One region of the Desulfosporosinus paludis genome, then DNA from elsewhere that is predicted to be linked to it. Evidence: riboswitches for the same ligand, from Rfam matches in the RefSeq annotation. Region 1 holds a riboswitch; each other region holds the start of a gene.
The links. A riboswitch is a leader RNA that binds a small molecule or an ion and turns the genes downstream of it on or off. The one in region 1 is predicted to bind cyclic di-GMP.

Region 1 (5,703 bases):
GCATAGCTATGCTGATGCAGCAAAAAAGACCAAAAACACAAATTTTGCTTTGTTAGTTTCCACTCGTTTTACAGAACCCTTTAATCAACCCATTGAATACGGCCGATATATTGCGAGGCTGGCCAATATGCTGACAGGTGGCGGCGTAATGGTACAGCGTCTGGGTGACCTTATTCAAGGCCGGAGAACGTCGGACAGTCGCCTGCGTAAGTCGACAACGATTCCGACACTTCAGTCTGCGGTACCGGGTGATCTCAGTTATGTGTTGCCTGCGCGGTATCTGACCTCTTTAACAGAAACCCTTAAGGCTTTTGATAAAATTGCGCCTGGCATGTATTCTAAAAATACGCTGCTTTATGGAGTGGAGGTTAAATTTTATTCTTCCAAGGTTAAAGTTAAGACGAACTTTGAAACAGCAATTCCTCGCTTGTATACCATTGGCGATGGGGCTGGGATTACGCGAGGATTGATGCAGGCCTCGACCACAGGAATTGTTGTCGCGCGGGACATTGTGTCCAAAGAATAAAGGATCATAACTACAGATGAGGTTATCTTCATCTGTAGTTTCACTGAACAGGGGGCGAAGGTTGGTGTTGGATCGATACACACACCCCGAAATGGGAAAGCTATGGCAGGATGGCTACGAATATGAACGTTGGTTAGAAGTAGAACTCGCGGTCGCTGAAGTCATGACAGCGCGTGGGGAGATTCCTCAAGAGGCTATGGAGGAAATCAGACGTTCAGCGAAGGTTAACCCTAAGCGAGTCCTAGAAATTGAAAAGATCGTCAGGCATGATCTTATTGCCTTTTTACAAGCAGTTGTAGAGGAAATAGGAGAGGCAGGGAAATACCTGCATCTTGGTTTAACCTCGTCGGATGTGAAAGATACCGCCCTAAGCCTTGTCTTGCGGGATTCTGGTCATTTGTTGAAGAGGGATCTTCGTGCTTTGCGCGAGGCCTTGGTCAAGAGGGCTGTGGAAAGCAAATACACGGTCATGGTTGGTCGGACACACGGCATTCATGCTGAACCTTTGACGTTTGGTTTGAAACTGGCTTTGTGGATTGCTGAACTGGATCGCCAAGAGGAACGCCTTGATCAAGCGATCTCTTCTGTGAGCGTCGGTAAGATATCAGGTGCGGTTGGAACCTATGCCAATGTGTCACCGGAGGTGGAAGAAGCGGTTTGCAATTACTTGGGATTGACAACGGCTTTAGTCAGCAATCAAATCCTGCAGCGTGATCGGCATGCTCATTTCATGACGACGCTTGCACTCATAGGCGGTTCTTTGGAAAAGATCGCTACGGAAATTCGCAATCTGCAACGCACAGATATCCTTGAGGTAGAAGAACCATTTGCCAAAGGGCAAAAGGGCTCTTCAGCTATGCCCCATAAACGCAATCCGATTGTCTGCGAACAGGTGAGCGGAATGTCAAGGTTACTGCGAGGCAATGCTCTAGCCGCAATGGAGAACATTGCTCTTTGGCACGAACGAGACATGACCCATAGTTCTGTGGAGCGGATCATCCTGCCGGATAGCTGCTTGCTTTTAGACCATATGTTGAGGCAGATGACCCGTATCATCTCAGGCTTGACGATTCGTGAGGAGCAAATGAAACGTAATTTGCAAAAAACCTATGGGTTAACCTCATCCCAGCGAGTGCTCCTGGCTCTCGTGGAGCATGGTTGTATGCGCGAAGAAGCCTATGCTTGGGTTCAGCAGGATGCTTTCCAAGCCTGGGAGCAAGGGCAAGATTTTATAGAGGTTGTTTCTGCAGATCCGCGAATTACAAACTATCTATCCCAAGAGGATTTTAAAGGTCTTTTTGACTTGAGCTATCATCTCCAGCATGTGGATGATATTTATAAACGGATGGGTTTAGAGTAGAATGTCTCAATTTGGGAAATTTACATTTTAGGGATGTTTGATCGAGAGATGGGAGGAATCATTAATGGCTGCTGTTGTTTTAATTGGCTCTCAATGGGGAGACGAAGGAAAAGGTAAAATCACAGACTTTTTGGCGGAAAAGGCGAATATGGTTGTTCGATATCAGGGCGGCAATAATGCCGGGCATACCGTCGTGGCCAATGGAGAGGAATTTAAGCTGCACCTTATTCCCTCGGGAATTCTCTATCAGGATAAAACTTGTGTTATCGGCAATGGTGTTGTAATTGATCCCAAGGTCTTGCTTGAGGAGTTAAGTTATTTGGAAAAACGAGGAATCAAAACGGGTAAGCTGCTGATCAGCAGTAACGCCCAAGTGATCATGCCCTATCATTTGGTCCTTGACGGCTTGGAAGAAGAGGCCCGTGGGGATAATAAAATCGGCACCACTAAGCGAGGCATTGGGCCGGCCTATATGGATAAAGCTTCGCGCGTCGGCGTTCGTGTCATCGACCTCCTCGACAAGGAGGAGTTTGCAGAGAAACTCCGCCGCAATTTGACAGAAAAGAATAACCTTATCGTCAAGGTCTATGGTAAGGAAGCTTTGAAATTTGAAGATATTTATGAAACCTACTTAGGGTATGCCGAAAAGCTTCGCTCAATGGTTGCAGATAGCTCCTTGGCAATCGACGAGTGCATTCAGGCTGGGGAAAAAGTGCTTTTTGAAGGTGCGCAGGGGACATTGTTGGACATCGATCATGGGACTTATCCGTACGTTACATCCTCTAGTCCGATTGCCGGGGGGGCGTGCGTCGGTGCAGGCGTTGGACCAACACGCATTAACCGGGTCGTTGGAGTTATTAAAGCCTATACTACTCGCGTAGGAGAAGGACCCTTCCCAACAGAGCTTCTAGATGCGACCGGGGAAGAAATGCGTACTAACGGACATGAATTTGGTACAACAACAGGAAGGCCTCGTCGCTGTGGTTGGCTTGATGCAGTAATTGCTCGTTATGCAGCACGTGTCAGTGGAATTTCTGATTTTGCAGTAACAAAACTGGATGTCCTTACAGGGCTTAAAACCTTAAAAATCTGTGTCGGTTATCGGGTTGATGGGGAAGTCATCTATGAATTCCCCCAAAGTCAAAAGATCTTTAAACTTTGTCAGCCAGTCTATGAAGAATTGCCAGGCTGGCAAGAAGATTTGACGCATGTACGTAAGTTTGAGGAACTGCCTCAAGCAGCGCAAAATTATATTCGGCGGATTGAAGAGCTGACGGGTGTTCCTGCGACCTTAGTTGCCGTTGGTCCAGGCCGGGAACAAACTATTGTACGAGGAACGATTTTTTAGATAAGTTATGAAAGATAGTTTATGTTGTAAAAAAAAGAATCTTGACACATTTATCGCTTTCCTGTAATATTTAAACCCGAAGGCAGACATTTGGAGCCATTAGCTCAGTCGGTAGAGCACCTGACTTTTAATCAGGGTGTCCCGCGTTCGAGTCGCGGATGGCTCACCATTCTTCAAAAGAATTACAGTTTTAGTGTTGCGATAAAGGCGTAATTGGACAGCAAATGTTTGTTTGTATGTTTAGTTACGCCTTTTTTAATAAATGATTACATAAGATGATTCGCTTCATGGTTTGCAGATACTCAAAAAATCCTCTTTCAGAAAAATGAATAAAAAAGTTTTGAAAAAGGCAAACCCAGCGAAAGCTGGGGACGCAAAACTACGGATCTTCCATGAAAGGATGATGATGGCCGAGTTACCAACCAAGGTTTCTTCGCCATGCCTGTCTGGAATGGCGATTTTGTTTTTGTAATCAAATCTATACTAATATTTAAGGAGGTTGTAAGATTTTGACGAAAATCAAGTATCGGATTCTTCTCCTATTAGTGATTACGACGTTTGTTATGGGACTCATTCTTGGGGGGTATAATATTTATACTGTTATTACGTCGGAACAAGCCAACATTGCCGAATATCGGACGACTTTATATGAACAGTTTGACCGGAATGTTAAGCTGGAAGTCCAAACGGCCTATAGTTTAGTACAAGATACATACAACAGGCAGCAAAAGGGAGAGCTTACTCCTGAAGAAGCTAAAACGAAGGCCGCAGATCTCGTCAGGAACTTGCGTTACGACCAGGAAAACTACTTTTGGATTGACACAACGGATGGAATAAATGTAGTACTTCTCGGAAGAACAGAATCTGAAGGCAAATCCCGCTTTAACTCTAAGGATAGCAATGGCAAATTATTTGTTCAAGAATTTATCTCCAATGGTAAGAAGTCGGGTGGAGGGTATACAGATTATACCTTTGCCAAGCCAAATGAGAAGGAACCCCTGCCTAAAAGAAGTTACACCTTGCTGTTTCAACCCTATAATTGGGTGATTGGCACAGGCAATTGGGTCGATGATATGGATAAGCTAGTGCTGGCTAAACAACAAGAAATTCGGCAAAAAGGACAACGTAGTGTTACCTATACTATTCTGTCTCTGATCCTAGCCTTTGGAATTTCTTTAGTGTTAGGAACCTTGTTAAGTAATAATATTTCGAAGCAGATTATAGCAGTGGCGGAAAATGCCGAAGAAATTGCCAATGGTAATCTGAATATTAAGAAGTTCGATAATACCTCTAAAGACGAATTAGGCCAGCTGGGCAGGGCATTCAGAACGATGGCCGAAAACTTGATCCAACTGGTGCAGCATGTGTCTGCGTCCGCATCTCATGTTGCCTCATCCTCTCAAGAGCTCAGTGCTGGAGCGGAACAATCCGCCCAAGCGTCCAACCAAGTGGCTGTGGCTATCATGGAGGTTTCCAAAGGAGCGGATAAACAGCTAAATGCCATGAACGAAACCTCTGCCATTGTAGAACAAATGTCGGCTGGAATTCAGCAAATGGTGGAAAATGCCAAGATTGTTGTTCATTCGTCTGAAAAAACGGCCAATTCAGCTGCTGAAGGGAGTTCGGCTATCGAAAAAACAATTCAACAGATGATGACGATTGACCAAACCGTGACTGGATCCGCAGAAGTAGTCAAGAATTTAGGAGAGCGTTCCAAAGAGATCGGACAGATTGTCGATACTATATCCGGAATTGCTGCCCAAACAAACCTTCTTGCCCTAAATGCCGCAATTGAGGCTGCTCGTGCGGGGGATCAAGGAAGAGGATTTGCAGTGGTTGCTGATGAAGTTCGTAAGCTGGCCGAACAATCCCAAGAAGCTTCCCAACAGATAGCAGCCTTAATTCATGAGATCCAAAAGGATACGCAGGACGCTGTCTTATCGATCAACGAAGGAACCCATCAGGTTAAACTAGGCACTGAAGTCGCCGAAACAGCCGGAAGGGCCTTTAGCGAGATTTCAGCTTTAATTTACGATGTTTCCTCACAGGTTGAAGAAATTTCTCAAGAGATCGAACAAATGGCGAAGGGCAATGAACGAATAGTTGCCTCAGTGAACGAGGTCTTTGAGACAAGTCGGGATATCACAGATCAAACCCAGACAGTGTCTGCGGCGACAGAAGAACAATCAGCCTCCGTTCAAGAGATCGCTTCATCGAGCAAAGTCTTAGCTACAATGGCCGATGAATTGCAAGCAGCCTTGAGCAAGTTCAATATTTAAATTTCCTAACGGATATACATTGGTTTTAAGCATGAACTTATGAGCCTACAACCAATAGATGGACCTCACAAGCGAGTGAGCTCGATTTAAATAATAGGGTAAGTCATAAAAAATAACTTCTCGTAAGAGTACTTGACACCAATCAAGCTTTCCTGTAAAATTCATATCTGTGAGCGAGGTTTGGTCAATA
Region 2 (5,703 bases), 930 kb from region 1:
CATGGGGAACTACGTGGTTGTATTGGAACAACTGAGCCATGGCAAACGAATTTAGCGTTAGAAATCCAGCATAACGCGATAGCAGCGGGAACAGAAGATCCACGTTTTTGGCCGGTTGAGATCGAGGATTTGGAGACGTTGTGTTTTACCGTGGATGTCTTGGGAGAACTCGAGAAAATTTCAGGGCCGGAAGAGTTAGACCCATGGCGATACGGCGTTGTTGTGCGAAAGGGCGGAAGAAGTGGACTTTTACTTCCGCATTTGGAAGGTGTCGATACTGTCTCTGAACAAATTAGTATTGCCAAACAGAAAGCCGGGATTCCATCAGGGGATGATGCAGACCTTTGGCGCTTCGAGGTTGTGCGGCATTATGAGTGAGATGAAAGATGAATCGTTCCGTACCAGTTGTCTTCTTTGCCCCCAACATTGTCAATTAGAGCAGGGGCAATCCGGTAAGTGCCATACCCGAGAAAATCGGGGAGGGGAGATTATATCTCTAACCTATGGGGAAGTAGCGGCCTGGAATTTGGATCCGATTGAGAAGAAGCCTCTTTATCATTTTTACCCGGGTTCTTGGGTTTTTTCCGTGGGGGGCTTTGGGTGTAATTTAAGTTGCTCGTTTTGTCAGAATCACGAAATATCCCAGAAACGCCAAGCAGGAAGAAAAGTGAGCCCTGCTGAACTCGCTTTCCAGGCTAGAAATTCATTGGGTTTATGCTTTACTTATTCAGAACCAAGTATGTGGTTTGAGATGATTAGAGACACAGCTCCTCTCGTTCGTGCCCAAGGGGGAAAGGTAGTTCTGGTCAGCAATGGAACGATGTCTCCGAGTTTTATTGAAGAATTGATTCCTTGGCTTGATGCAGTCAATATCGATATAAAGGGGTTTTCGGAGGAGTTTTATCAGAATTATTGTGGGGGAAAATTGTCCTGGGTATTGGATAATGTTGAGCGCATAGCTGGGCGCGTTCATCTGGAAATTACGACTTTGGTCATTCCTGGGGCCAATGATGATCCTGAAGAGTTCACTGAATTGTCACGATGGCTGCATAATCTGAACATCCCCTTGGCTTGGCATCTGAGTCGTTACCATCCGGCTTATCGTCTCTCGGTTCCACCGACAGAGCGAAAGACTCTAGATCGTTTAGGCGAAATCGCCAAGGAATGGCTTCCCTATGTTTACCTTGGAAATGTCAGGGGTGGGAGCACAACGTTTTGTCCGCATTGCGGTGAAGTTGTGATTCAGCGCGAGCCTGTTATAGTTAACCGCTTGAACCAGGGGTGTTGCCCAAAGTGTGGTGAAGGAATTTCTGGAAAATTCTAATGAAACAGTAAGCTCTAAAAATAACGAATGATTAGATATGAGGCCGAAATTAAAACTGAAAGTACCATTAAAGGAAAACCTACTTTAAAGAATTGGCTGTAGCGTATTTTAAGTCCGTTCTTTTCGGCAATTCCAGCGACGATGAGATTCGCCGAGGCTCCGACTAAGGTGCCGTTTCCACCGAGACAGGCACCTAGGGCTAAGGCCCACCAGAGGGGTTGGGTTTCAGCTGGAGTAAGCTGACTGAGCAAAGCAAGTTTCTGGATCAGGGGAATCATTGTTGCCACGTAGGGGATATTGTCAAGGAATGAGGAAAGCAGTGCGGATATACAGAGAATTAAAAGCGCCGAGAAGAGCGGATCTCCTTTGGTCAAGCTCATACTCCACTCTGCCAAACGGTCAAGAACTCCGACTTCAACAAGTCCCCCGACAAGGATGAACAAACCAGTAAAGAAAAAGAGCGTAGGCCATTCAATCGCTAAGAATATATCTTCTGGTTCTTCGCGGGTCCAGATCATTAAAAGCATCGCTCCGCTGAGAGCGATGGTCGCAGTTTCCAGGTGGAGGATAGAATGGAAAGAAAAAGACAAAATTACTAAACATAGTACGGCAAGGCTTTTTTTGAGTAAGGCAAAGTCTTTAATCTGGTCCCATTCGTTTTGGGCCAAGAGTTTAATTTTTAATTCATCTCTAGTGATCAACTTGCGGCGATACATGAGGTAAAACAGGAATAAAGTAACGATTAAAATGATGGTGATTACCGGACCAAGATTGAGGATAAAATCCATGAAACTCAGACCGCTTTGTCCGGCAATCATAATATTAGGCGGGTCTCCAATTAAAGTTGCTGTTCCTCCTATATTGCTCATGAGGATTTGGCTGAAAAGGAAAGGAATGGGGTCGACCTCTAATTGGTCTGCAATTGACAAAGTTATGGGGACAATCAGTAAAACTGTAGTAACGTTGTCTAAAAGTGCCGATAAAAGAGCAGTGAGCAAAGAGATGGCGAGCATTAGCAACATGGGGTTCCCTTTAACTTTTTTACTAACCCAGATAGCCAGAAAGGAAAAAACACCCGAGCGGCGAGTAAGATCAACGATCAGCATCATGCCAACCAGCAACCCTAAGGTATTCCAATCGATGTGTTCGATGGCCTTATCTTGAGTAAGAATCCCCAAGATGATCATCAATGAGGCACCAAACATTGCGGTCACTGCTCGCGGGAATTTTTCAGTGACGATAAAGAAATAACTAACTATGAAAATACTTACTGCAATCCAAAGAAACATTTTCAACCCTCCATAAATCAGAGCCGATAATTTCAAGCTCAATTGGCAAATAAAAAAGGAGAGCCGTTAATAATAACAACTCTCCCCAGAGAAGTTTAGCTTGTAGCCTGGCGATCTTAGCGTAACGCAAAGCGTAAGAATAACGTTCTGCCTTAAACCTTAGATCCATAGCTTTAGCGTCCTCCGCTTTCGCGAAGTTTACCCCAACCGAAACAACATCTTATCAAATTTGTTTTGAACATGAAACATTGCTAGTATACCAGGAAGAGTCTTACAACGTCAAGTTTGTAAGAAGGATGGGCTGTAATCAATCCATTAATATTCGGATAAAATTCTGGCTTTGATCTAATAATAAAAATTGAGGAGATGAATTTAATCTACTGAAATAAGGAGGCAATGGCTCAATGTTTAAACATGTCAAAGATATGGAATATACGGTACATGTTGATCGACCAGATCCTCGCTTCGCTGTTTTATTGTTGGAGCAATTCGGGGGAGGCAATGGCGAACTTAAAGCAGCCATGCAGTATTTCTCACAGAGTTTAGGATGTAATGATCCAAAAATTCGAGATTTGCTGCAAGACATTGCAGCCGAAGAATTAAGCCATTTAGAAATGGTAGGAGAGGCCTTGGGGATGTTGATCGGGCCGGTGGACAGTATCCCTAAGGATTTTGCTGCCAATCATATGGCCTTACTCGGAGGCGGCCCCCTCTTGGTGAACTCAGCGGGCGTACCTTGGACATCTAATTTCGTCAACTCTACGGGGGACATCTATACGGATCTTTCCGCAAATGCCGGTGCAGAATTAAGAGCTAAGCTCATTTATGAACGGCTTTTACAACAAACAGATGATGCCGGGGTTAAAGACATGATTCGCTTCCTTCTAAGCAGAGAGGAATCTCATAACTTCTCGTTTATGCAGGCGATCAATACTTTAACGGGAACCGGAGTCAACAAAGACTTCAGGGATTCCGATTTCTCCAAGAAATACATGAATATGTCTACAGGTCAGGGAGACAGCCGTGGTCCTTGGAATCAAGGAAATGAGTTTTCTTATGAGGAAAATCCTAATGAAAAATATGGAGGGCCGGCCCAATACGGCAAAGATCCGAACTCTGCCGGGCAGCGGGAAGTTGCTCCGGGTTACATGGATCACACACGCAACAATCCTCAGTATTCTCAACCTCAGCCACCTCAGCAACCAAAACATTGAAATCGTTACTCTTGTTAATAAAACGGGGGGGCGTTGCAAAACGAACTAAAATAGTTCGTAAGCAACGCCCCTTTTTTCCTACTAGAAACAAAACTGCAGGTCCCAAAGAACCCGCAGTTGTCGTATAATTTGAGTTATGCTAACAACCAAATTACACTCTAAAAATTATACTGAATTAAGTGGACACTATCAATTAGTTCTACCATTTAATTTTGATGTGTTAATACCGGAGGATGACTCAGTTCGACTGCTAAGCCACATTTTGGAGGGATTGAATTACGAAGCGTTGTATCAGGCCTACTCTTCCACTGGAAGAAAACCTGTAGTCGAACCCAAAATCCTGTTCAAAGTAGTAGCCTATGCCTATATGAACAACATTTACTCAAGCCGCAAGATTGAAGTTGCTTGTAAAAGAGACATTAACTTCATGTGGTTGTTGGAAGGATGCAAGGCACCAGACCACAGCACCCTTGCTCGATTTCGGAAGAACTATTTAAAGGAATCCATAGAAGACCTCTTTTTCCAAATGGTGACGTATTTACACAAGCTTGGGGAAGTAGAGTTTAAGAACCTTTTTGTCGATGGAACAAAAATTGAAGCCAATGCTAACCGTTATACGTTTGTCTGGAAGAAAGTCGTTACTAAGAATGAGACCAAAATGTTCTTGAAAATTCAATCCTGTCTTGAGGAGATCAATTTGACCTATCTAAAGGACTTCAAGGCAACCAAAGAAACGTTACTTAAGGACCTTAAGGCGGCCCTCTCCTACCTAGAAGAAAAACGTCAGCAAGAGCAGATTGAATTTGTCCATGGTATTGGAAAACGGAAATCAGAGCTACAAAAGTTTACAGAAGACCTGAAGGAATTCTATACCCGTCAAGAAAAGTACAACAGACATCACCAATTCTTCGAAGGAAGAAATAGCTACTCCAAAACCGATCCTGATGCGACCTTCATGCATATGAAAGATGACCATATGCGCAACGCTCAGTTAAAGCCGGCTTACAATGTTCAGATTGGCGTGGAAAGTGAATATGTAACAGGGGTTGGGATTTTCCAGGATCGTAACGACATAGCCACACTCATCCCTTTCTTAAACACGCTGGAATCTAAACTACAGGCCCATTATGAAAATGTTACTGCAGACTCTGGTTATGAGAGTGAGGAGAATTATCTTTATCTCGAAGGGAAAAAGCAGACCTGCTACATAAAGCCGCAAACCTATGAACAATGGAAAAAGAAACGCTTCAAAAAGGATATCAGCAAGCGAGAAAACATGGTTTACAATGCAGAAATGGATGAATACACCTGTCATAACGGAAAACAACTCAAACTAGTGGGAATTACCCATCGAACATCGGCAACGGGCTACCGATCTGAAATCACGATCTATGAATGTGAAGACTGCCGTGATTGTCCTTGTAAAAGTCAATGTACAAAAGCTAAAGGCAATCGAAGAATGCAAGTATCTAAAACGTTTGTGGCCAAACGCCAGGTATCGTACGGAAACATTACCACCGAAAAAGGGAGACTACTCAGAGTAAATCGATCCATACAGGTCGAAGGAGCCTTTGGGGTACTCAAAAATGACTATAACTTTAATCGCTTTTTGACACGAGGTAAAAACAGTGTAAAAACTGAATTTATGCTGCTGTGTTTTGGGTATAACGTGAATAAACTTCACGCTAAAATACAGAATGAACGAATTGGTAAACCCCTTCATCCATTAAAAACGGCTTAAAAAGGGGTCGAAAAAACAGTCTCATCTAGAAGGCTTATTTTGCTATACACAAATTTAAGTAGAAAATAGAGATTGAGCATTGCAATCAAACCACTTAATATTTTCCACAGTAAAAAGAAATGGGGAGCATCGCTT
Region 3 (5,703 bases), 2.0 Mb from region 1:
GCATATTTAAGGGGCAGGGTGGATTCCGAAGTTAAATTCACCAGATCATACTTTTGTCCGTCCCAATGTAGTGTCATAGAATATTGAATATGATTAGCATGTTTTGCATTATTTAAATAATCCACATAACTGTCAACCTCATATTTCCCGTCACCTAAACTTTTCACATGACTATCTGTTAAGTAAGAGAATTTAGGGTTACTATCTTTAGGCAATTGAGCCGCTACAATGGCTTTCGAGGTTTCAAATACGTCTACCATTGCTTTTGCGGAATTACTATATCCTGCCTTAAATGACAGTATAGATGTTGGTACAGCTATGACTACTAAAAGAAGAAACAAGTAAATTTTTTTCATTTTAATTAGCTCCTCGTTATAAAGTTATTCAACTTCTCAAAAACGCCATAAATGCTAGATACCTGGCCACAAAACAGATTATCATCCCCCAGCTCATTGAATCTGAAATTTTGATACAGCAGATTGAAGTTCCTGGGCCATGTCAAAAAGAATTTTACTGCCGGCGGCAATTTGTTCGATCGAGGCCGACTGTTCTTGTGTTGAAGAGGATACAGCCTGTGTCTGATCGACAATTGTTTGGCTAACCACGTCAAGATCATGAATAGCTTCTACAATTTGATTGCTTCCCAAGGACGTTTGCTGAATCTCGCCATAGATTTCCCTTATCTGTGCCGAAACAGTATTAACTAAATCATTTATTTCTTTAAATGTTATACCGGCACTAAGTACAACTTCCGTACCAATTGAAACTTCATGAATTCCTTTATTCATAGTCGTTACGGCTTTTTGAGTATTGCTATTAATTAACGATATTAAATCGGCTATTTGTTTGGCTGCGAGGCTGGATTGTTCAGCAAGCGCTCTTACTTCATCAGCCACTACTGCAAACCCTTTGCCTTGATCTCCAGCTCGTGCGGCTTCTATAGCTGCATTAAGAGCTAATAAATTTGTTTGAGATGCAATGCTCGAGATTACATCAACAATTTGACTTATTTCTTTCGATTGTTCACCTAAGTTTTCGATTGCTTCAGCAGAGATGGCAACAGTTTTTTCGATATTATTCATTTGGTCAATCGTTTTATCGATAACATTGCTCCCTCTAAGAGCCGATTCTGCAGCTTTATCAGCTGTATTTACTACTTCTTTGGGAAAATCAAGCATCTTAGTGATTCCATCTTTCATTTTATTGACTACATTTCTCGTATTATCCACTATATTTAGCTGTTTTTCATTCCCGGAAAAGACCTCAACAATTGCAGAAGAAATTTGACTAGATGCTTGAGCCGACTGTTCCGCTCCAATGCTCAGTTCATTTGCCGTTGAAGCAACTTTGTTTGAAGATGACATCACTTTATCGACTATTTCTCGCAAGTTCCTAGTCATAACATTTATAGATTTGCCTAAATGCCCGATGGCATCGTTGCCATTAGCGATAACTTCTGGAGTTTTAAGCTTCCCTTCAGCGACTTGTGTTGCTGCTTCAGCCATAGGTGTTAACTGGTTAGTAAGCTTTCGATTAATAATTAGAGAAAAAACGATAGATACCAATATTATCAAAAGCGTGCCTACGAGAGAATATGTAATGCCAATTCTATTTTCATGGTCCACTATGGCTTGACGCTGAGATACTGTTTTTTGAATATCATCAATATAATTACCTGTGCCAATAACCCATTGCCAAGGCTTAAATTCTAGTGCATAACCCCTTTTAGGATATTGTATCGTATCTTTGGGATCTGCTTTTGGAAACCAATAGTTAATATAACCTCCACCATTAAGAGCAGCTTTGCGGATCTCTTGAATATAGTAGTTGCCTTTGGAATCTTTCGAATTATTCCGGTTAGTTCCAACCAGCGATTGGTTTGTACCATGAAAAACGCAAGTACCATCAATTGTATCTCCCCAATAATATCCTTGCCCGTCATCGCCGTAGCGCATGCTTGTCATAACGTTGACCGCCAGTTGTTTGGCCTGTGCTTCAGTAAGGCTACCTTGCTGTTCTTGCTGATATATTCCATTTAAAGTGCTAATAGCTTGTTGGGTGACAGAGCGAAGCTTTTGGTCATAACTTTCATTCAGAGTTTTCGTATAAAGATCGATACTTTTTTGACTATTATCTTCAATACTTAAGATGTTTATTGTTCCTACTAAAACCGCAACTAAGGCATACACAATAATTAGGATTAAGATACTCCGGTTAAGCTTTACTTTTCTTAACAATTGTCCCTCTCCTTCTTTTTCTAGCCATAATTCGGCTAAGTTATAGTTTTTATTTTCCTATCTCTTGATACTCATCTCCTATTACCTTTATTTCTTTCCTAGCCCATCATTTAATCGAGTATGTAATATTAAAGTTAGTAAAATTATAAATTTAGGAGAGCGATGAATTATAACACCCCTTAACGTCTATAACATTTATAGTATGTTTTGGAGGTTTAATCATCGAAACAAGAATTATTGAAACTAAAGTTAATCCGCCTATAACTAGAAATGTAGGCCTTAATCCTCCGGTTACTGCTGCTATAAACAACCCTGAAAGTGCTCCAAATCCAAAGCCCTGATATATGATGCCATAATTTTTCATTTGCTTATTTAAACCAAAAAATTCACCAATAATAGGAGGAAATAAGGTTATGTTTCCTCCAAAGCTAAAAGCAATTAAGATGACACAGATAGAGAAAATTTCAAAGTTCAAATGCACAAAACTTAAAGCGAATACTGCAATCATTGTTAATGAAAGTGTGAAAATTACTACTTTTAGTCTGCCTACTTTATCAGATAAAGCCCCTAGTAAGATTCTCCCAGTAGTATTAAATATCGCTACCATAGCTACAGCATTCGCAGCTACAGTCGGATTAAGTCCAGCCAATTGGACACCTATATCCTTAACAATCCCAATTAGGTAGAGACCGCTCATGCATGCTGTGAAAAACACAATAAATAAAGTATAAGCTTCCTTCGTCTTTATCATTTCTACTACAGAAAATTCATGATCTGAACCACTCTTAACACTCGAAGTTACCACTGGTGCGTCCTTTAATAATTGAGCACCTGCAAGAATCAAAACCATAGCTATTATTCCCCAATATAAAAATGCTTCAGAAACTCCCTTATAATTAATCAAAGATTCGAGTACATAGTTAAAAATTATGCTGCCGATTCCATATGCCCCGTTTGAAATACCTGATATAAGACCCTTCTTCTCTGGAAACCACTTGATACAATTAGAAATCAAAGTAATGTAAGCAATGCCGTCAGCAGCACCGACTATAATACCGGCCGTTATATATAAAGTAGAAAGTGACGTTACTCTAGATGTTGCAATTAAACCAATTCCTAATAATAAACCTGCAATTGATACAAGTTTTCTAACCCCTAGATTATCTTGAACTCTTCCTGCAGCTAAGGTAGCGAAAGCTAATGCAAAACTCGTAATTGAAAACGTAATTGCTACTTCACTTAGTCGCCAACCATATTTATCCACTAATGGCTGATTAAATAGACTCCACGTAAAGATTGATCCCAACCCCAATTGGGCAATTACTGTACCTAATAAGATTGTCCATCGATGCATGGACTTATTTTTCATTGCCTTTATCCCCTTTCAATTTTTTAAGCGATCATTTCGATTGTTCAAAACATCTTTTCACACCATAAAAAGATAATTTCCGGCCCTATTGCGTTTTAGAATAGATTGAAATGAACCATGTGAGCATCCTCCGCTCGAATTTTATTCCCCCTGCTATAACAGAAATCGCCATCCACACAGGAATGGCGATAAAGGCTTTGCAAAAACAAAGTAGTTTGTCGGTAACCCGGCTGTCTTCAGTAATCTGGAAGACCCGTGGCTTTGCGTCCTTGGCTTTCACCAAGTTTGCCTTTATCGTTTATATTTTATTCAATCCAATTATAGCAACCTATCGTTAAGAAAATAGGCAACCAATGTAAAGATATGGTTAACCTTTAATTAAGAGAATTGAGCTTATGCCTTGGTCCTTTGCTGTTCTTGGTTTATTTAAATAAGTCTTGAATTATTTTTATGGTAACCACAAATAATACAATAGAAATTTACGTTTCAAATACTTTCTTATAAGAAAGGAGTTGAATTCTTTTGTTTAAAGGTATATCGGAAGCAGTTGGAGAATCTTCATTTTTGGGTTTAGTCCTCGCCGGTACAGCAGTCGTTGTATTAGCACCAGCAATGAAAAGTGTTTTGCGCGGTGTTGCATTAGCTACAGCAAAAGGAGTAGTATCAATTACGGAAGGAACTGCCGCTTTAGCCTCAAATGCTAAAGAAGGTTGGGAAGACGTAGTAGCTCAAGCTAAGGCCCAAAAGGGCAATTTAAACAGTAGCACTATCGTTGGGGCAGGAGCAGGTGGGGCTATCGGTGCTTCAATCGGGGGAATGGCTGGACCAGCCGGCGCAGCCATCGGTGGAGGTTTAGGTAGTGTTACGGGAGCTTCTGTTGGCAGTGAAATGAATAACGATACTCAGAAAAATCAACCAAAAGACTAACTAACTTAAATCTTACTTTATAAACTATGAAAAAGTAGCAAGAGGATCCCACTGGGATCCTCTTTGGCTTTTAAAACCACCTTTGATAACTTGTATTGAATACCGTAACGATTGTTCCAATTTCACCAAGAAACGCAGCACTAACATGGTTAATCAAGCCACCGGCACCAAGACCTAAACCTAACACATTTAATCCAATAGCATAATTGATGTTTTGCTTCGCTACTTCTTTCGTTTTTTGAGCTAAGAGAAATGCATCTACAAGCACCTGAGGATTCTGAGTAGTTATTACGATTCCCGCAACTTTTGCCGCAGAATCTGCTCCTTTTTTACCCCAAGATATTCCAACACTTGCTTCGGACATAGCTAGTGCATCGTCAATCCCGTCCCCCAGCATAGCTACTCTATACCCTTGCTTCTTAAGATCTTTAATAAATTCAGCTTTCTGACTAGGATTCATTTTACTATAAAATTCTGTAATTCCTAATTGATTTGCTATTATTTCCGCAACTTCTGATTCATCTCTTGATATCAAGATAATTCTTATTCCAAGAGCTCTAAGCTGTTCTATGGCCTTTCTTACTTCTGGTTTAATTATTTCCCGTACACCAAAAAGGCCACACAGCTTTCCGTCAACAGCAAGGTAAATTGGATTTAAACCTAAATGCCTAAAACGAACAACTTTACTTTCTACTTTCTTAATTTTTACTGATTCCTCAAGCATTAAGGCTTTAGTTCCCAGCAAGATTTTCTTACCCTTAATATTCCCTCTAACTCCCAATTTCGGAATAAACTCTTTTTCCTCTGCTGACAATTTAGGGCCAAAATACGTCTGATACCCTCTTTCCCGAATTATCTTAATTAAAGGATCACAGTCCATTCCTTCAACCTTGGAGGCTATTCTCAACATATCCCTCTCGCTATAATCTTTATTAGTCACAACAATTTCTTCAATTAATACTTCGCTTGCCGTTAATGATGGTATTCTGTCTAAAACAAGAGTATCAACTTGACTTGCCTCCCAGAGATGGATTCCGTTTTTAACATAAATACCTCGCTGCAGCGCTTTCCCAATAGCTACTCCATTTGCTGTGGGAACGGCAAGTCCTGCTGCGGAAGGCGACGCTGCCAGCAATATTGCTAAACTGCGATTTATGCTTCCGGTTAGTA
Region 4 (5,703 bases), 540 kb from region 1:
GATAGTGTTCCATAGCTTCGGCCTCAGCAGCAAAATCACATCTGCTACATATTAGGTCGAGAAACTCCTGCAACAATTGGTATCTCGTGACCAAATAATTACCGATTTCTTTACCCTTATCAGTTAGCTTAATCTCGCCATACCGTTCGTAGTTTATGTAACTCTCATCTCGCAACTTATAGAGAGCTTTAGTTACTGACGGCAAAGCAACTTTAAGTCTATTACTGATATCCGTTACTCGAACAGAGCCCAATGACAAAGAAAATCGGTAGATTTCCTCTAAATAATCCTCCAAGCTGGGTGTAAGCAATTTAGCGCTCCCTTCTTTAAATACGCCCAATGATAAAGCTGCCGACCTAAAGGAAGTGATGTTTATCTGCTCGTTAAATCAAGTCGCTACTTAATTATATTCGGTTTATTGTCTATCTTGACAGCTTACCGAACTAAGATTTGGTTTCCCATAAAGTACTGTTTACACACTAAAGAAGATTATTGCTTATAAAAAGTCACGCAGAAAGTAGATACCGCTATTCAAATAAAGGGAGGAAAACAAAATGAGTAATGGGCTGAATATCCATCAAAATGTTGCCCCTAACGTATCGATACCTCTAAACTTAAACACGAACAAAACAGTAGAGGCTTGCCGAGCCGCGATCGCAGGCAAAAGCAAGGGAATACGGGCGTTGCTCCCGTTTTTGGGCCCCGCTTTCGTTGCTTCCATCGCTTACATGGATCCAGGAAATTTTGCCACTAATATTTCAAGCGGTTCGGAATTTGGCTACAATATGCTGTGGGTTGCAGTACTCGCCAACATGATGGCGATGCTCCTGCAAAACATGTCTGCCAAACTGGGGATTGCCACCGGCAAAAACCTACCGGAGCTTTGCAGAGCACACTTTTCCAGATGGACTTCACTTACCATGTGGGGGATCTCTGAATTAGCTGCTATGGCGACGGATCTTGCAGAATTTTTGGGTGCATCACTGGCGCTGAATTTATTATTTGGCATTCCAATGCTTTATGCCACAATTTTAACCGGCTTGACTACTTATTTCATACTTATGCTGGATCGCTTTGGCTTCCGACCTTTGGAGAAATTTATTGCAGGCTTTTCCCTCTTAATCGGGGCATGCTATCTAATAGAAACGTTTCTTTCTCACCCTGACTTTGCTCAGATTGCTTATCATAGTGTTGTGCCCTGGCTTGGCAACAGTGACAGCATTATGCTCGCTGTCGGCGTTATTGGAGCAACCGTGATGCCCCATGCAATCTATTTGCACTCTGGGTTAACTCAAAACAGGATTGTCCCTCGTAATGATAACGATAAAATTAAACTTCAAAAATTTAATACGAAAGAAGTTTTCATTGCCTTGGGTTTTGCAGGATTGATCAATCTTGCCATGATGTATATGGCTGCAGCAGCATTCCATACAACAGGACATAGCAGTGTTGCAGACATTCAATCTGCCTATAAGACACTAACTCCTATCCTTGGGACGGCAGCAGCAAGTGTTTTCTTGATTTCGCTGTTGTTCTCAGGAATTTCAAGTTCTGTGGTCGGTACGATGGCTGGCCAAGTGATTATGCAGGGATTCGTAGGGTTCTCCATACCGGTTTGGGCAAGGCGTATTATTACCATGCTGCCAACAGTTGTCATTGTGGCATTAGGTGTTGACCCCACTATGACATTAGTCATTAGTCAAGTGGTATTGAGCATCGTTTTGCCCATTCCAGTTATAACCTTAATTTACTTTACAAAACGCAAAGACATTATGGGAGTCCTGGTTAATAAACGATGGATAACCGTTTCCTCGATTATTTGTGCAATTTTGATCTTGTTTCTTAACCTTTTACTCATCTATCAAACGTTAGGCGGGAAAATACCTTTGTTGAGTAATTAATCTTAAATTAAATTTAAAACAGAATTACAAAAGCTGGAGCAGCACGTCCTATTTGGCTTGTATAGATGATTCCAGCTTTTGTAATTTGTTAAATTTTCAGGGCAAAGTTCTTTGTATAGGGCTTTAGACCTAATAAGATAGGCCTTTCGTATCATTAATACCTATTATTTCTAAAATAAGCAGGAAAAAGAAGTATTAGGAGGAATATGAAGAATATTCAATTTATGCAGGAGGTAGGATAAATGATTGACCTTAATGCACTTGACAGACCATGCCCAAAATGTTCTGGACTTGGCAGGATCGATAACCCCGCATGGTTACCGTACTGGGATATGCACAATGGCCTTAAGGGTTTGTCTCGGACCGTAGATTCTCAAAAACTAAAAATTGTCGACGACAATGCAGGGCAAGGTCAACCACTTGAACCCATGTTTTTTATTTGTAAAGAGTGTCATGGAAAAGGGAAAATACTTACGGATGAAGGAAAACACTTGATAGAGTTTGTAAAGTTTTGGAGCAATCCGAATTATTAATTTGAACTCCAAACATTATATACGAGATACAGTTAGTGTATCGCCTTTTTCTTTAGTTTTCCGCCAATTACATCATGAACATCATGAATCGTGACAAAGGCATCTTCATCTATCTCATCAATAATTGACTTCAGTTTAGCGATCTCTAAACGGGTAATCACAGAATATACTACGCCTTTTGCTTGTCCGGAATACCCGCCTTTACCTTCTAAGAAAGTTACCCCTCTGCCTAAACGAGCCAGCAGTGCTGATGAAATTTCATCGGGTTTTTCTGAAACAATCATAACAGCTTTAGATTCATCCAATCCTTGAATCGTTAAGTCAATTACTTTGAAGGCGACAAAATAGGCTATTAGGGAATACATAGCTCTATCCCAACCGAATAATAATCCAGCGCTGCTCAGGATGAAGATGTTAAAAAACATGACAACCTCACCAACTGAAAACCCGGTCTGTTTCGAAACAACAATTGCTACAATTTCTGTTCCATCGAGAGAGCCTCCATATCGGACAACCAATCCTACTCCAATGCCGAGGATGATACCGCCGAATACTGCGGCAAGTAAAATATCATTCGTTAATCCTGGTACCGGCTGTAAGATACTAACTCCTATTGAAAGTGTCGTGATTGAAAACAAGGTAGACAAAACAAATGTCTTTCCAATCTGATAGTAACCTAAAACTAAAAAAGGGATATTAAGAGTAAAAATATAGGCTCCCAGAGGCAGCTTTGTCAAGTGGCTGGCCATAATAGAAATTCCCGTGATACCCCCATCAACGATGTCGTTGGGGACTAGAAATATCTCCAGAGCGATTGCTGCAAGTATGGATCCAATAAGCAGGAAAGCATACTTTTTGAAAATGTTAACCAATTTGTTTCTTTTTCGTGTCATGCAACTCCCCCTTGTATACTGCCAAAGACCTAGGCAACCTGAATTATACATAAATACCCAGTTATTATCAAGCTTACTAAAACTATAACATCTTGGCAATATTGCTAATTCCTCTGACATTGAAGTAATTTCCTCAATACTTGCTGTAATTTCTTCTATAGCAGCCGCTTGTCCATGACTGGTATCCAAAGATTAAAAAATACAAAAAGCTGTGACATCAAATGCCACAGCTAAAACCGTATCTGAAGGGTTTCATACTTTGGCAACCAGACTGTCATAGTGTAGCCACACCTTAGGCTCATGGCTTTGCGTCCTTACTTTTCAGCAAGTTTGCTACTACGTCTTGAATTCGCTGGCAGAGGAGCTGAGTTATCCTTGAGCTTAGCAGCAGCTTTGACGGATTGAGTCACTAATCAGACTATCTTTGTAGTCCACTCTTCCAAGTTCCAAACATCCGTCACCCAATCCTCATAAAATTCAGGTTCGTGGGAAACGACAAGCACAGTCCCTCTATAGTTAATGATCGCTTTCTTCAGCTCTGCTTTAGCCTCAACATCCAGATGATTGGTTGGCTCATCCAGGACCAGCCAATTCACGTCTTTGAGCATCAGTTTGCATAAGCGGACTTTAGCGTTTTCTCCCCCACTCAACACCATCATTTTGCTGGCAATATGCTCGCTGGTTAAACCACACCTAGCTAAGGCGCCCCGAACTTCAGCATTCGCCATGCTGGGATATTCATCCCAAACTTCCTCTAGAGCCGTCTTCTCATTCTTTCGGCTCGACTCTTGCTCGAAATAACCTGGATAGAGGTAATCTCCAAGTTCAACTACCCCAGAAATCGGTTCGATGTAGCCAAGAAGCGTCTTGAGAAGCGTGGATTTCCCCAGACCATTAACCCCGCGAATCGCAACCTTCTGACCTCGTTCAAGAGTTAAATCCAAAGGCCGAGTTAGGGGCTCGTCATAACCCAGAACAATCTCTCTCGCTTCGAAAATTACCTTTCCAGCCGCCCGCGCTTCTCGGAACTTAAACGTCGGAGTGATCTTTTCCTTGGGTCTTTCCAGTAAATCCATCTTATCTAACTGTTTCTGACGACTCTTTGCTCGGCCTGTCGTTGAAATCCTTGCTTTATTTCGAGCGATAAAATCCTCTAAGCGATCAACTTCTTTTTGCTGCTTATCATAAGCCTTAATCTCCTGTTGCTTGCGCGTTTCGGCGAGCTGCATGAATTGTTCATAGTTTCCAGTGTAGCGAGTCAAATTAGCGTTTTCCACATGATAAATGACATTGATCACATCGTTTAAGAATGGGACATCATGGGAAACAAGAATAAAGGCATTTTCATAGTTAATAAGATAGCGTTTTAACCACTCTATGTGCTCCACATCCAAGAAATTTGTCGGCTCGTCCAAAATCAAGATGCTTGGGCTCTGAAGCAAAAGCTTTGTAAGCAAAACCTTCGTTCGCTGTCCTCCGCTTAAGTCCGTTACCTCTTTATCAAGACCGATTTCCCCCAAACCTAATCCATTGGCGACCTCTTCTATTTTGGCATCGAGCGTATAAAACCCATTGTGTTCTAAAATGCTCTGAATCTCCCCAACATCCTCTAAAAGTTTGTCCATTTCTGTTTCGGAAACACTGCCCATGCGCTCATATAAAGTCATGATCTCGGCTTCCAAATTAAACATTCCTTGAAAAGCTTCCTTGAGAACATCTCGAATTGTCTTCCCTTTGCTTAAAACTGTGTGTTGATCTAGATATCCGACAGTAACTCGATTGGACCATTCCACTTTCCCTTTATCCGGCATTAATTTCCCCGTGATGATATCCAAAAAAGTAGACTTTCCTTCTCCATTGGCCCCCACGAGACCTACATGTTCCCCTTTCAATAAGCGAAAACTAACTTCTTCCAAAATCTTGCGCCCACCGAAACCATGACTCACGTTTTCAACATTAAGTATGCTCATTGACCGTATCTTCTCTCCTTACTTATCAAACATGCCTCCGACTTTGCGTCGTTTAATGCCTTTTCTCTTTTCCCCGATCTTCTGCGTGGCCTTGATCGGTCCGCCCTGTTGGGAGCTCTTGAGCTTTTTCTCAGCAACAACTTTTTTCATTGCTTCTAAACTTTTCTCATTCATACGTCAACCTCCAAAATTGAGCTTTATTTAGTGCCAATATCTCGATTACTTATCCCTTATTCTGAGCAATTTTTTCGGCTAACTCATTAAGATATGTCCACCTCTCGATTAGCTCGTCTAATTTGCATTCTAAATCCTGTTGAAGTTTCGCTAACTCATTTAGTTTTCCAAAATCACTGCCCGCCTCATTCATCATTTGAAGATTCTGTTCCAATTCCCTTTCGGCCTGAGC

Region 2: another riboswitch for cyclic di-GMP. It lies ahead of VZF35_RS10580 (sodium:proton antiporter); the one in region 1 lies ahead of VZF35_RS15210 (methyl-accepting chemotaxis protein).
Region 3: another riboswitch for cyclic di-GMP. It lies ahead of VZF35_RS05405 (OFA family MFS transporter); the one in region 1 lies ahead of VZF35_RS15210 (methyl-accepting chemotaxis protein).
Region 4: another riboswitch for cyclic di-GMP. It lies ahead of VZF35_RS17695 (YitT family protein); the one in region 1 lies ahead of VZF35_RS15210 (methyl-accepting chemotaxis protein).

Annotation. Positions count from the first base shown of each region.
Region 1 covers NZ_CP144211.1:3,017,062-3,022,764, forward strand. The annotation lists gene VZF35_RS15190 (NAD(P)/FAD-dependent oxidoreductase) at 1-526, shown strand, start outside; gene purB (adenylosuccinate lyase) at 588-1,886, shown strand; gene VZF35_RS15200 (adenylosuccinate synthase) at 1,951-3,234, shown strand; tRNA gene VZF35_RS15205 (tRNA-Lys) at 3,328-3,403, shown strand; cyclic di-GMP riboswitch class I at 3,573-3,657, shown strand; gene VZF35_RS15210 (methyl-accepting chemotaxis protein) at 3,744-5,513, shown strand.
Region 2 covers NZ_CP144211.1:2,090,850-2,096,552, reverse strand. The annotation lists gene amrA (AmmeMemoRadiSam system protein A) at 1-378, shown strand, start outside; gene amrS (AmmeMemoRadiSam system radical SAM enzyme) at 371-1,324, shown strand; gene VZF35_RS10580 (sodium:proton antiporter) at 1,339-2,613, opposite strand; cyclic di-GMP riboswitch class I at 2,712-2,826, opposite strand; gene VZF35_RS10575 (manganese catalase family protein) at 3,018-3,827, shown strand; gene VZF35_RS10570 (IS1182 family transposase) at 3,964-5,568, shown strand.
Region 3 covers NZ_CP144211.1:1,054,867-1,060,569, forward strand. The annotation lists gene VZF35_RS05395 (hypothetical protein) at 1-356, opposite strand, end outside; gene VZF35_RS05400 (methyl-accepting chemotaxis protein) at 450-2,237, opposite strand; gene VZF35_RS05405 (OFA family MFS transporter) at 2,389-3,606, opposite strand; cyclic di-GMP riboswitch class I at 3,824-3,906, opposite strand; gene VZF35_RS05410 (glycine zipper domain-containing protein) at 4,129-4,533, shown strand; gene VZF35_RS05415 (heavy metal translocating P-type ATPase) at 4,604-5,703, opposite strand, start outside.
Region 4 covers NZ_CP144211.1:3,554,783-3,560,485, reverse strand. The annotation lists gene VZF35_RS17710 (metal-dependent transcriptional regulator) at 1-310, opposite strand, end outside; gene VZF35_RS17705 (Nramp family divalent metal transporter) at 555-1,901, shown strand; gene VZF35_RS17700 (hypothetical protein) at 2,144-2,434, shown strand; gene VZF35_RS17695 (YitT family protein) at 2,467-3,327, opposite strand; cyclic di-GMP riboswitch class I at 3,586-3,672, opposite strand; gene VZF35_RS17690 (ABC-F family ATP-binding cassette domain-containing protein) at 3,741-5,297, opposite strand; gene VZF35_RS17685 (hypothetical protein) at 5,316-5,471, opposite strand; gene VZF35_RS17680 (ABC-F family ATP-binding cassette domain-containing protein) at 5,521-5,703, opposite strand, start outside.